4 regions of the Paraburkholderia sp. J94 genome follow, and region 4 is predicted to be linked to each of the others. Evidence: predicted binding sites of a transcription regulator. Region 4 holds the regulator's gene; each other region holds the start of a gene.

The links. Region 4 encodes HrcA, which represses chaperone genes, less so after heat shock. Its sites were predicted from a motif close to TTAGCACTCNNNNNNNNNGAGTGCTAA; they were not measured.
Region 1: a site for HrcA is predicted at 1,859-1,885, ahead of rpoH (RNA polymerase sigma factor RpoH). Genes of this name have one in related genera too.
Region 2: a site for HrcA is predicted at 1,803-1,829, ahead of U4Y88_RS09535 (co-chaperone GroES). Genes of this name have one in related genera too.
Region 3: a site for HrcA is predicted at 1,983-2,009, ahead of groES (co-chaperone GroES). Genes of this name have one in related genera too.

What each region holds. Positions count from the first base shown of each region.
Region 1 covers NZ_CAJMZH010000008.1:86,108-89,564, reverse strand. Annotated here, with positions in the region: gene U4Y88_RS18380 (cytochrome ubiquinol oxidase subunit I) at 1-222, opposite strand, end outside; gene cydP (cytochrome oxidase putative small subunit CydP) at 212-481, opposite strand; gene rpoH (RNA polymerase sigma factor RpoH) at 862-1,791, opposite strand; gene U4Y88_RS18365 (nuclear transport factor 2 family protein) at 2,448-2,831, shown strand; gene leuA (2-isopropylmalate synthase) at 2,993-3,457, opposite strand, start outside.
Region 2 covers NZ_CAJMZH010000004.1:183,807-187,263, forward strand. Annotated here, with positions in the region: gene U4Y88_RS09530 (acyltransferase) at 153-1,325, opposite strand; gene U4Y88_RS09535 (co-chaperone GroES) at 1,925-2,215, shown strand; gene groL (chaperonin GroEL) at 2,260-3,457, shown strand, end outside.
Region 3 covers NZ_CAJMZH010000011.1:73,041-76,497, forward strand. Annotated here, with positions in the region: gene U4Y88_RS23665 (energy transducer TonB) at 1-2, shown strand, start outside; gene U4Y88_RS23670 (MotA/TolQ/ExbB proton channel family protein) at 82-870, shown strand; gene U4Y88_RS23675 (biopolymer transporter ExbD) at 890-1,315, shown strand; gene U4Y88_RS23680 (ExbD/TolR family protein) at 1,338-1,760, shown strand; gene groES (co-chaperone GroES) at 2,042-2,332, shown strand; gene groL (chaperonin GroEL) at 2,346-3,457, shown strand, end outside.
Region 4 covers NZ_CAJMZH010000004.1:55,889-59,345, reverse strand. Annotated here, with positions in the region: gene hemH (ferrochelatase) at 1-362, opposite strand, end outside; gene hrcA (heat-inducible transcriptional repressor HrcA) at 590-1,945, opposite strand; gene U4Y88_RS09020 (NAD kinase) at 1,875-2,786, shown strand; gene recN (DNA repair protein RecN) at 2,845-3,457, shown strand, end outside.

The DNA.
Region 1 (3,457 bases), on a different contig from region 4:
CGTGAGGCCGGTGGTGACGCCCATCACGAAGTTGATCGCGAACAGCTTGCCCCAGAACTGCGTCATGTCCTTGTAGATGGGCTTGCCGGTCATCACGTAGACCGACTCCATGATGACGAGCAGCCACGAGAGCCCGAGCGTGAGCGGCACGAACAGAAAGTGATAGAGCGCGGTGACCGCGAACTGGAGGCGCGAGAGATCGACGGTTTCGCTAATGGGCATGGTGCTCCCCTTGTTGAGGGTTCGTCCCGGCCGGCGCCGGCACGGAGAGAATGGCCTGGGCAACTTCGGCTGGCGGCATGTTCATGTTTTCGGCCTGCGGATGACTGAAGAAGGCGTACTTCAGCGCCATCAGCAGCACGAGCTTGAAGGCGAGAACGAGAACGATGTCGCGCGCGAAGGTCGGGCCGCGCGCCCACTGGAGGATGCGTGTGCGCAGGAGGGGGCGCGGGTGGGCAGCGTGGCCGGATGTCGAGATCATGACGATGACTGTTGCCCCTAAAACTTGTTCTCTGGCCAGGCCGTGCCGCCGCCCGGATTGGTGTACCTGTTGTGTACAAGGATTCTAGGAGTGGTGTCATCAGGACACCGTGACAAGAAGCCGCGAGCGCCTGCCTCACCGATCAGTAATGCGATCCGTTTTGCTAGAAATCAATTTTTTGGGGTCGCATTCTGATGTTTGCAGCCATGTATCAGATTAGGACTGCATGGCATGCGAAAGCATCTTACGAAGGAACGCTGAGGGGCGGCGTGAACGTGTACTTATTTCTGTCGCCGGAAAAGAAAAAGCCCCGTTCCTTTCGGAGCGGGGCTGTCGGCGTCACGCCCGCGAGGCGGGCGGCGCTTGGCAAGGTTGGCGCGTTAGGCGTAGGCGGCCAGTGCCGTGCGCATCTTCTTCATCGCGCTTGCCTCGATCTGGCGGATACGCTCGGCCGAGACGCCGAATTCGTCGGCCAGTTCGTGCAGCGTCGAACCGCCCGAACCGTCGTCGGCGACATTCAGCCAGCGCGCCTCGATGATGCGGCGGCTGCGCGGGTCGAGCGCTTCCAGCGCGCTGGCGATGCCGTCCGACTGCAGACGGTCGCGGTCGCGCGCGGCCATCACGGCGGTCGGCTCGCTATGCGAGTCGGCGAGCCAGGCGATCGGCGCGAACGATTCCTCGCCGTCGTCGGTCTGGCTTTCCAGCGCGATGTCGGCACCCGACAAACGCGTTTCCATCTCCACGACTTCCTCGCGCTTCACATTCAGTTCCTGCGCCAGGCCGTCGATTTCCTCCGGCGTGAACGACTGCAGGCCCTGCTTGTGGCTGCGCAGGTTGAAGAACAGCTTGCGCTGCGCCTTGGTGGTGGCGACCTTCACCATGCGCCAGTTGCGCAGGATGTATTCGTGGATTTCGGCCTTGATCCAGTGCATCGCGTACGACACGAGACGTACGTTTTGCTCGGGGTCAAAGCGCTTCACGGCCTTCATCAGACCGATGTTGCCTTCCTGGATCAGGTCGGCATGCGGCAGACCATAGCCGAGGTAATTACGGGCGATCGAGACCACGAGGCGCAGGTGCGACAGCACCATGCGGCGCGCGGACTCCAGATTGTTTTGCTCGCGAAATTCAGTCGCGAATTGGCGCTCCTCTTGCGGCGTCAACATCGGGACCCGGTTCACGGCCTGGATGTAGGCGTCGATGTTGCCCAGTTGGCCGGGCAGCAGGGAAGCGTTCGCGAGCGCCAGGGCACCTGAACCCGCGGCCTTGGCCGGCTTGGTGTTCAGCGTACCCGAAAGGGTCATTGCCATTGCGTTGCTCACGTAGCGAACTCCTCAGGAATCTTGCAAAAGTCAGACTGCGACTCCACGTTGGATGTTAGCACTCTGAATCAGCGAGTGCTAATACTTGGAGTCGGTAGGGGCTTCATGGTTCCGTGTTCTCTATCGAAATAGTTGTTTCGATAGATTTCGACAAGAAGCCGGGAGGCAGACAGGACGGGCTTTCCAGCCCGATGCGGCTTGCGCACACCCGCAAACCGAAGGAAAACTCTAGAACGATGGCGCCGCGCGCAGCGGTCGCGGCAAGGAAATAGGGACTGGATAAGCGCTGACAGGACTGGAAAACCGGGTCTCTCAGGGACTGCGCCGCGCTGGCGGTCGCGCCCGAATTCTGCTCACGGAACACATCTAATAGACATCAGAATACGCCGAAAGTGCTGCGATGCGACATCGCGGCGCAGGGCTCGCCGTGCTTGAGCGTGCGGCGCGTCACATAACTGTGCGTGCAGACGTCAGGCGGGATCGCGTAGCGCGAACGGCCTTTCTGACAGCCATATCGGGGCGATCCTTTTGATCGCAAGTATCCATGCGCCCAAACCTGGTATAAATTTCAGCGAAATGCATGCGTACATCTTCTGTGCGAACCGGCGCGAGCGGCGCGGGGTCGTGCGCAAGGGGCTCGGGCAATGGTGGCAAAAGTAATCGAAGCGATTCGCGGACTGGAGCGCGAGCGGTTTCGCGCGATGGTGGATGGCGACGGCACGTCGCTGGATCAACTGCTGTCCGAGAACGTCTTCTTCGTTCACACGAACGGCAAACGCGAGACCAAGCAGCAGTTCATCGACGCGATCACGGCGGGGCGCCGGCGCTACCGTCAGATCGAGATCCAGTCGCAGGACGTGCTGCCCGTGGGCAACGAGACCTGCGTGGTGTCGGGGCGCGTGCTGATCGAGATGGAAGCGAACAACGGCGCGCTGTTGTTTCCGATTGCCTACACGGCGATCCAGACGCAGGAGGATGGCCACTGGCGTCTGCTCGCGTGGCAGGCGACGCGTTGCGCGATCGAGTGAGATCCGGTAAGTCCACTCGCCGATCCGCCGTCTAGGGCGTTTCGGGCGCACGCCAGCGGCCCGTTTTGCCGCCGGCGCTCAACGGCGCCGCCTCCAGGTTTGCTGCTTTTTGCTGCTAACTTTCCAACTTTTGATCGCTTCTTGTCGCGTTCGTGGCGCGATCAGGCCGCTACGAGTTCGTCGACTGCCTGCCATGCCGCGCGGTTGATCGCGCTGATCACGGCTGCGGTCACGGCCTGGGCCGCGTCGCCGGCCACGCCTACGCCATGGCGCAGCGCCTGACCGCCCACACGGGCGCCGACGAACACCGCCGTTTCGCCTTGCGCGGTGCGCGCGGTTTCAAACGACGTGATCTCCACGCTTTCATCGGCAACTTCGGCGAACGCTGCCGCGACAGCTTGCGCATGGGCTTCGTCGATCTGTGCCGACGAGGCAATCGCCACGTCGCGGCCTTCGAAGCGCGCGCGGCCCGCGCCGGCCTGCGTCGCCGGACCCGTCGTCTCGAAGTACTCGCGTGCGAACAACGAGCAGATGGCCTCGCCGGTCATTTCCGCGCCCGACGCGTCCGTGACCTGCTGCACGGCGTGGCTGAATTCGATCTGCACGCGGCGCGGCGGCGTGAAGCC
Region 2 (3,457 bases), 130 kb from region 4:
GGCAAGCAGAAAGCAGAAAGCGGAAAGCGGAAAGCGGAAAGCGGAAAGCGGAAAGCGGAAAGCGGAAAGCGCCATTGACCGGCGCAATGACGATTTGCGCACGGCGTAAAGCGCGAAAAGAAAATGGGCTTCTGCGGAAAGAACAACCGGGATCAGTTCGGCCGCGCGACGGCCTGTATCTCGGTACCGCTTCTGCGCGCCAGCGATTGTTCGAGAAATGCCCGGACTGGACGATCGATGAAGCGCTCAACGAGGTAAGCAGCGACTAGCGTTGCAGTGATCGCGATAAGGGCGGCATGCATAGGGTGTCCGCTGCGGGACATGGCAAAGACCAGTCTGCCGATCGGGAAGTGAAGCAGATAGATTGGGTACGACAGTCGGCCAAGAAGGCCGGCCGCGTAACCGGACAGCTTTGATGAGAGGTCGAGTTCCGCTCCGCGCCAAACCAGCACCGGAGCGATCGCGAAAACAATAAAGAATGGATAAATTCCCTTCATGAGATAAGGAAACGCGCAGACGGCAGCAAATAGCGTATAGAGCACCACGTCAGAGGGGATCAATTTTCGGAAAGCGACGAGCGCAACTGGCTGGCTGTTGCGAAAGTGCAGTCGATAAATGAGTATGCCCGTCGCAAATCCATACACGACTCTGCTAAATCCGCCGAGGAAATTCGATGTGGCCCAGCCCAGTCCGAATTGAAGCGCAAAACGACCGGCGTTGACTTCCAGCAGCACGGCGATGATCAGGGTGGTGAGCGCGCCCCATATCGCAATGGTGATCAACTTCTTTTCGCTGGCCCGGATAAATAGCACGAACAAGCCGCTTGCCACGATTTCAAAGAACAGCGACCACGCGGGATCGTTGATGGGAAAAATTGCGCCTATTGACGCCGAGCTGGGGTCCGGATGGCCCGCTATGCCCATATTGTTGATCGCTCTGTCGCCCAGATACGGAATCATCAGCAGATTGGATGCCGTCGCCGATATCAGACCCGGGTACGAGAAGTTGGCGAGAGCCACGTTGTTGATCAAGACGAGCGTCGGAATGCCAATGAGCGACGAGATGAAAAGCATCGGATAAAGGCGTATCAGGCGCTTGACGAGATAGCGCGAGTTGCTTATCGAATGGTTGGCGAGCTTTTCCCCGTAAGCGTGGAAAATGACGAAGCCGCTCAGAATGAAAAAGAGATCGACGCAAATACTCCCGTTCGGGAAGAGCGGCGACGGCCCGTGCATCGTGAAGTGGTACGCCATGACCATCATCGCGGCGATGCCTCTCAGCCCGTCGAGGACGTCATAGCGAGATCGGGGGGCTAGATTCGTCATTGGGCTTGTAATTGGCGTGGGGGCAGGCGAGACGGTGTACTGGCCAACATGCTGCGTGATTTCCGTGGCGGACTCCGTGGGGTGGGGCACCAAGTGCGTGGCCCTGACTGACAATCCGGCCGTCGGTTCGAGTAGGCGAGCGCGCTTGTCCCATTGACTGACGGGCTGGCAAATAGGGTGGAATCGACGCCGTCGCCGCGCTGGGTGGGGATTCCCCTGGGCGAAAAAGAAATCCGGTCGGCAGGGGCGCGACGCCCGGAAAAGGCGGTTTTCGAGTGCCTGCGAGGTGGCGCGAGCGGTCAGGGGTTAGAGCGCGCCGCGCCGACCAAGTCCTTGTTTTTACGGGGCTAATCCGTCTTCAGCGGCTTGTGGAATCGCCGCGCCGATCTGCTCGTCCTGTCCGAACGGCTCAGGGAAAGGGCTGAATTTCGACACCTGTGCCCTCCTTCTTGAATTTGTCACTACCCGTCCATATAATTAGCACTCACCGCATGAGAGTGCTAACAACGCTCCGGTGTACACATATCTCTGGCTGGCACCTTCGCCAACCAGGTTTTCTTGAGTCTCTTCAAGTCCCAATCAAGAGAGAGGATCTATCCATGAACCTTCGTCCTTTGCATGATCGCGTGATCGTCAAGCGCCTGGATCAAGAAACCAAGACCGCTTCGGGCATCGTGATCCCGGACGCAGCGGCAGAAAAGCCGGATCAAGGTGAAGTCCTGGCCACGGGCCCGGGCAAGCGCGACGATAAAGGCTCCCTGATCGCACTCGACGTCAAGGTCGGCGATCGCGTCCTGTTCGGCAAGTACGCTGGCCAGACCGTCAAGGTCGATGGCAACGAACTGCTCGTGATGCGCGAAGAAGACATCATGGCCGTGGTGCAGAAGTAATTTTCGCCCACCGCTCATTCATCAAGAATTCAAGGAGTTAGAAGATGGCAGCTAAAGACGTCGTGTTCGGCGATTCCGCCCGTTCCAAGATGGTTGAAGGCGTGAACATTCTCGCCAACGCAGTGAAGGTCACGCTGGGTCCGAAGGGCCGCAACGTCGTCCTCGAGCGCTCGTTCGGCGGCCCGACGGTCACCAAGGACGGTGTCTCGGTCGCGAAGGAAATCGAGCTGAAGGACAAGCTCCAGAACATGGGCGCGCAAATGGTCAAGGAAGTCGCTTCCAAGACCAGCGACAACGCAGGCGACGGCACGACGACGGCAACCGTCCTCGCGCAATCGATCGTCCGCGAAGGCATGAAGTACGTCGCATCGGGCATGAACCCGATGGACCTGAAGCGCGGCATCGACAAGGCTGTTGCAGCCGCCATCGAAGAACTGCGCAAGCTGAGCAAGCCCTGCACGACCAACAAGGAAATCGCGCAAGTCGGCTCGATCTCGGCGAACAGCGATTCGTCGATCGGCGACCGTATCGCTGAAGCGATGGACAAGGTCGGCAAGGAAGGCGTCATCACCGTCGAAGACGGCAAGTCGCTGCAAGACGAACTCGAAGTCGTCGAAGGTATGCAGTTCGACCGCGGCTACCTGTCGCCGTACTTCATCAACAACCCGGACAAGCAAGTTGCCGTTCTCGACAACCCGTTCGTCCTGTTGTTCGACAAGAAGATCTCGAACATCCGCGATCTGCTGCCGATCCTGGAACAAGTCGCGAAGGCTGGCCGTCCGCTGCTGATCATCGCTGAAGACGTCGAAGGCGAAGCTCTGGCAACGCTGGTCGTCAACAACATCCGTGGCATCCTGAAGACTGTCGCTGTCAAGGCTCCGGGCTTCGGCGACCGCCGCAAGGCCATGCTGGAAGACATCGCGATCCTGACCGGCGGTCAAGTCGTCGCGGAAGAAACCGGCCTGACGCTCGAAAAGGCAACGCTGAACGAACTCGGTCAAGCGAAGCGTATCGAAGTGGGCAAGGAAAACACGACGATCATCGACGGTGCAGGCGAAGCCGCAAGCATCGAAGCGCGCGTCAAGCAAATCCGCACGCAGATCGAAGAAGCGACGTCGGACTACGACCGTGAAAAGCTGCAAGAGCGCGTTGCCAAGCTGGCAGGCGGCGTGGCAGTGATCAAGGTCGGCGCTGCGACCGAAGTCGAAATGAAGGAAAAGAAGGCACGCGTGGAAGACGCGC
Region 3 (3,457 bases), on a different contig from region 4:
GAAATCTTTAGCGTGCTTGCGAGGACTGTTCGGTGCAATGCGCCGCGCGAGCACGCCGTCGTCATTAATGTTGGAGTCCTGATGAAAATTAATTCGAAATCGACCGCGATGGCGGTCCTGTCTATCGCCGCCCTGGCTGCGGCGATTCCCGTCACTGCATGGGCGCAGGCCGCGGGCGTCGAGACCGCGAATCCCTATGGCCTCGACGCGCTGTGGAAGAACGGCGACTTCGTCGCGCGCTTCGTGCTGCTCGTGCTCGTCGCCATGTCGATGGGCAGCTGGTACATCATGGTCACGAAGTTCGTGGAGCAGTCGCGCGCCAATCGCCGCGCGAAGTCGGCGGACCAGCAGCTTTGGGAAGCGGCCTCGCTCGCGGCAGGTGCGGCGCAACTCGACGAGCGCTCGCCGTTTCGCTTCATCGCCGAAACGGGCATCGAGGCAGCCGAGCATCACGACGAGGTCCTGCTCGAAGAAGTCGATCGCAATACGTGGATCCAGGTGAGCATCGACCGCTCGATCACGAACGTCGGCAACCGCTTGCAGGACGGTCTCGCGTTTCTCGCGACCGTCGGTTCGACCGCGCCGTTCGTCGGCCTGTTCGGTACGGTGTGGGGCATTTATCATGCGCTCACGGCGATCGGCATCGCGGGTCAGGCGTCGATCGACAAGGTCGCGGGTCCGGTGGGCGAGGCGCTCATCATGACCGCGATCGGTCTCGCGGTCGCCGTGCCGGCCGTGCTCGGCTACAACTTCCTCGTGCGCCGCAACAAGTCGCTGATGGAGCGCGTACGGGCATTCGGCGCGCAACTGCACACGGTGCTGCTGTCGGGGCGCAAGCGCAAAGTGCGCGCCGTCGCCAACGCGGGTTGAGCGCGCGAAGAGAATCATCATGGCCATGAACGTAGCCCAGGACGGTGGCGAGGACGAGGTGATCGCCACCATCAACACGACGCCGCTCGTCGACGTCATGCTCGTCCTGCTGATCATCTTTCTCATCACGATTCCGGTGGTCACGCATACGGTTCCCGTGCAATTGCCGAAGGAAACCGTGAGTCCGTTGCAGACCAAACCCGACGCCATCGAAATCGCCGTCGACAAGGACGGCAACCTGTTCTGGAATGAACGGCGCGTCGACTCGCCCACGCTGCTCGCGCAACTGAAGACGGTTTCGCAGCGCAATCCGCAACCCGAAGTGCACGTGCGCGGCGATCAGACCACGCGCTACGAATTCATTGGCCGCGTGGTGACCGACTGCGAACGCGCGGGCATCACGAAGGTGTCGTTCATCACGCAGCCGCCCGCGCGCGGCGGTTGAACGAGAGGAGAGAGTCATGGCCATGCAGATGAACCCGACGCCGGGCGACGAACCGGACGTGATGGTGGACATCAATACGACGCCGCTGATCGACGTGATGCTCGTGCTGTTGATCATGCTGATCATCACGATTCCGATCCAGATGCACGCGGTAAAAATGGATCTGCCCGTGGGCAATCCGCCGCCGCCCGCCGCGCCGCCACCGGTCGTGCAAGTCGATATCGATGCGAGCGGCGCGCTCGCGTGGAACGGCGCGCATCTTCAGGATCACGCCGATCTCGAGCGGCATATGGCCGACGTCGCGGCGCAGTCCGACCAGTCGGAAATCCATCTTTTGCCGGACAAGGCAGCGCCGTATCGCGCGGTGGCCGAAGTGCTCGCAGCCGCGCAGCGCGAGGGCGCGACGAAGATCGGTCTCGTGGGGAACGAGCAATACATGCAGTGAGCGTGCGGTGAGCGCGCGGTAACTGCGCAGAAAAACTGGGGATGGCCTTCGTTCGATGAGAGCGAGAGGACTTCGTTATGGCGAACGGCGTGCCGTTCGCTTTTTTTTTGCGCGTCGAATTCAATACGCGACCGGCCATATCGATTGCAGGCATCGCGCGATATCGAATTGCCAATCCGTTATTGGAGCGCGGCGAGCGTGTTTTCTATACTCGGTTATCCATCAGCACTCGCCTTTAACGAGTGCCAGCCCATCGCCGATATCGTAAAAGGAAATTGCCCATGAGCCTGCGCCCATTGCATGATCGCGTGATCGTCAAGCGTCTCGATCAGGAAACCAAAACCGCTTCGGGCATCGTGATTCCCGATAGCGCCGCCGAAAAGCCGGACCAGGGCGAAGTGCTCGCCGTCGGTCCTGGCCGGCGCGATAACGATGGGCGCCGCATCGCGCCCGATCTCAACGTGGGCGACCGCGTGCTGTTCGGCAAATACGCCGGGCAGACCGTGAAGGTCGACGGTAACGAACTGCTCGTGCTGCGCGAAGAAGATATCGTCGCAGTCGTTCAATCCTGAGGAAGCATCGATCATGGCAGCGAAAGACATCGTATTCGGCGACATCGCCCGTAGCAAACTCATCGAAGGCGTGAATATTCTCGCCGACGCCGTGAAAGTCACGCTCGGTCCCAAGGGCCGCAACGTCGTGCTCGAACGCAGCTTCGGCTCGCCGGTCGTGACGAAGGACGGCGTGTCGGTGGCGAAGGAAGTGGAGCTTGCCGACAAGCTGCAAAATATCGGCGCGCAGATCGTCAAGGAAGTGGCGTCGAAAACGAGCGACGCCGCCGGCGACGGCACGACCACGGCGACCGTGCTGGCTCAGGCCATCGTGCGCGAAGGCCAGAAGTATGTGGCAGCCGGACTCAATCCGCTCGATCTGAAACGCGGTATCGACAAGGCGGTGAGCGCCGCGATCGAGGAGCTGAAGAAGATCAGCAAGCCGACCACCACGAGCAAGGAAATTGCGCAGGTCGCGACCATTTCGGCCAATGGCGAGGAATCGATTGGCCAGCGCATTGCGGAAGCGCTCGACCGCGTGGGCAAGGAAGGCGTGATCACGGTGGAAGACGGCAAGTCGCTCGACGACGAACTCGATGTGGTCGAAGGCCTGCAATTCGATCGCGGCTATCTTTCGCCGTACTTCATCAATAACGCCGACAAGCAGATCGCCGAACTCGACAATCCGTTCATCCTCCTGCACGACAAGAAGATTTCGAATATCCGCGATCTGCTGCCGGTGCTCGAACAGGTGGCGAAGGCCGGACGTCCGCTGCTGCTGATCGCCGAAGACATCGAAGGCGAGGCGCTTGCGACGCTCGTCGTCAACAATATTCGCGGCGTGCTCAAGACGGTGGCCGTGAAGGCGCCGGGCTTCGGCGATCGCCGCAAGGCGCTGCTCGAAGATATCGCGATTCTCACGGGCGGTCAGGTGATCGCCGAGGAAACCGGGCTGGGACTCGACAAGGCGACGCTTGCCGAACTCGGCCAGGCCAAGCGCGTGGAGATCGGCAAGGAAAGCACGACGGTGATCGACGGCGCGGGTCAGGCCGCTGCGATCGAGGCACGCGTGAAGCAGATTCGCGTGCAGATCGAAGAAGCGACGTCCGACTACGATCGCGAGAAACTGCAGGAACGCGTGGCGAA
Region 4 (3,457 bases):
TCGGGCGTGCCGTAACGCATCGCGTAATCGACGATCACGGTGTAGTCGTTGATTTGCAGCAGATGACGCAGCGCGTCGGTCTGCTTCTGCGTGTGCACGCGCAGCGGCGAGCCTTCGGGCGTCCAGACGGCCGCGTATTTTTTCGCCGACGAGCGTCCGCGCAGCGGCAGGATCAGCGCGCGCAGGATCACCTGCCAGATCGGCGCGGGGATCTCGACCACGCGCGGGTCGGAGAGAAACTGCGCGAGATAGCGGCGCACGGCGCGCGGCGTGGGCGCGTCGGGCGTGCCGAGATTGATGAGCAGCACCGCAACGCGATGCGCGACAGCGGATTGCAGGGGCCGCTCGAGGTCGAAACGCATAGGCGATCAGGGACGCCGCGCGAGCAGCGCAGCAACGGTTGCACAAGGGATCATTATAGCGGGCGGCTTACGGTGGGCCAGGCGGTGCGGGTGCGATGAACTTGCAGCGGGTGTGGGCTGGGCAACGCAGCGGCGCCGCAACGCTCGCGCTGCAACGTTAGCCATTCGGCTAATGGCGCGCCGCCCCGCTTTCGCCGATCATGACCTGCAAGGCGCCGGGTTTTGCCCTAGTTCTGGCTGAGCGTGAGCGAAAGCAGCCGCGCGGTGATGTCCACGATCGGAATCACGCGGTTGTAGGCCATGCGCGTCGGGCCGATCACGCCGAGCGTGCCCACGATCTTGCCGTTCACTTCGTACGGCGCGGTCACCACGCTCATTTCCTCGATCGGCACGAGTTGCGACTCGCCGCCAATGAAGATCTGCACGCCCTGCGCGTGGCTGGAGACGTCCAGCAGTTGCAGCAGGCTGGTCTTCTGGTCGAACACGTCGAACAGCTTGCGCAGCCGCGCCATGTCCGAGGACAGATCGGCCACTTCGAGCAGGTTGCGCTCGCCGGAGATGAGCACGGTCTCGCCGGTGTCGGATTCCTCGGTGCTCGCGGTCACGGCCGCGTGCATCAGCGTGGTCATGTCGCCGCGCAGCGCGTCGATTTCCTCGCGCAGCCGGCGGCGCACCTCGTCGAACGAGAGGCCCGCGAAATGCGCGTTGATGTAATTGGAGGCTTCGATCAGCTCGGAAGGCGCGAAGTCGCGCTGCGTCGCCATGATGCGGTTCTGCACGTCGCCTTCGGGCGTCACGATGATCAGCAGGATGCGCTTGTCCGACAGGCGCATGAACTCGATCTGCTTGAACACGTGGCTGCGGCGCGGCGTCAGCACCACGCCCGCGAACTGCGAGAGGTTCGAGAGCACGCTGGCCGCCGCCGCCACCACTTTCTGCGGCTCGCCGGGGCGCAGCGTGGTTTTCACCGCGCGCGTGAGGGCGTCCTCGTCGGCGGAGGGCTCCACCGTGAGCATGGTGTCGACGAACAAACGGTAGCCGCGCGGCGTGGGCACGCGGCCAGCCGAGGTGTGCGGACTCGAGACGAGCCCCAGCTCCTCCAGGTCCGACATCACGTTGCGGATGGTCGCCGGGCTCAGTTCCAGCCCGGAGAATCGCGACAGCGTGCGCGAGCCGACCGGCTGACCTTCGGCGATGTAGCGCTCGATCAGCGTCTTGAGGAGGGTTTGTGCGCGGGGATCTAACATGACTGAAAATTTTAGCCTAATGCCGGGTTCGGGGCGAGTACGCACGCGGGCGGCCGGGCGTCCGTGGGCCGCCCGGCGCGCGGCATATCGGGCGAAATGCACGGCTGTCATCGGCGCGTCACCAGCTTTTGCGAGAAAGGCGCCGCGTTTCACGAGAAAAGCGCGCACGGGCGCATGGCCGCGGAAGGCGTGTTTTTTCGCCCGCTGCCCCGCCCGTATTGGCTCCCAGGTTCTTTTCGGGACCTGACTATGGTGTAATTGCGGCATGCAGATCCAGAAGATCCAGAGCCAGTTCAAGACGGTTGCGCTCGTCGGGCGCAGTAACACGCAAGGCATCGGCGAGCCGCTGATGGCGCTCGCCCAGACTATTTCGCAACGCGGCTTCGAAGTCGTGTTCGAAGCGCAGACCGCCCAGGAAATCGGCGCCAGCGGCTATCCCGCGCTCCAGCCCGCCGAAATCGGCGCGCGCGCGGACGTGGCCGTGGTGCTCGGCGGCGACGGCACGATGCTCGGCATCGGCCGCCAGCTCGCGCCCTACCGCACGCCGCTCATCGGCATCAACCACGGGCGGCTCGGTTTCATCACCGACATCCCGTTCTCCGACATGCAGGAGATCGTGCCGCAACTGCTCGCGGGCAGCTTCGAGCGCGAGGAGCGCTCGCTGCTCGAATCGCGCATCACGCGCGACGGCGACCCGATCTATCACGCGCTCGCCTTCAACGACGTGGTCGTGAACCGCAGCGGCTTCTCCGGCATGGCGGAGCTGCGCGTGCACGTGGACGGGCGCTTCATGTACAACCAGCGCTCGGACGGCCTGATCGTCGCCACGCCCACGGGCTCGACGGCTTACGCGCTGTCGTCGCAGGGGCCGATCCTGCATCCGCAGCTGCAGGGCATCGTGCTCGTGCCGATCGCGCCGCACGCGCTCTCGAACCGCCCGATCGTGCTGCCCGACGACTGCAAGGTGAGCATCCAGATCGTTGCGGGCCGCGACGTCAACGTGAATTTCGACATGCAGTCGTTCACGGCCGTCGAGCTGAACGACGTCATCGAAGTGCGCCGCTCGCGTCATACCGTGCCCTTCCTGCATCCGGTCGGCTATAGCTACTACCGCACGCTGCGCAAGAAGCTGCACTGGAACGAGCATCCGTCGCTGCAGGACGACCCGCAGGACTAAGCGCGGCCACCCCGCCACAACACTGTATAAACGGCACGCCAGCCCGACTCAAGACGCCATGCTCCGCCACCTTTCGATACGCGACTTCGTGATCGTCGCCGCGCTCGACCTCGAATTCGACAGCGGTTTTTCCGTGTTCTCCGGCGAGACGGGCGCCGGCAAGTCGATTCTCATCGACGCCCTCGCGCTGACGCTCGGCGCGCGCGCCGACGCGGGCGTCGTGCGCACGGGCGAAAGCCGCGCCGACATCACCGCCGAATTCGACACGCCGCCGCACATCCAGCAATGGCTCGACGAGCACGCGCTCGCGCTGCCCGACGGCGAGCGCGTCGTCATGCTGCGCCGCGTCGTCGACAGTAACGGCCGCTCGCGCGCCTTCATCAACGGCACGCCGGCCACGCTCGCGCAACTGCGCGATGTGGGCGAGCGGCTCGTCGATATTCACGGCCAGCACGCGCATCAACTGCTGATGCGCCCCGACGCGCAGCGCGAGCTGTTCGACACGCACGCGGGCCTGACCGATCTCGCCGCCGCCGTCACGCGCACGTGGCGCGACGCGCGCGATGCGCGCCTGGCCGTGCAGACCGCCATGTCGCGCGACCGCGAACTGCAACTGGAACGCGAGCGCCTCGCGTGGCAGCTCGCCGAACTCGACAAGCTCGCGCCGCAGC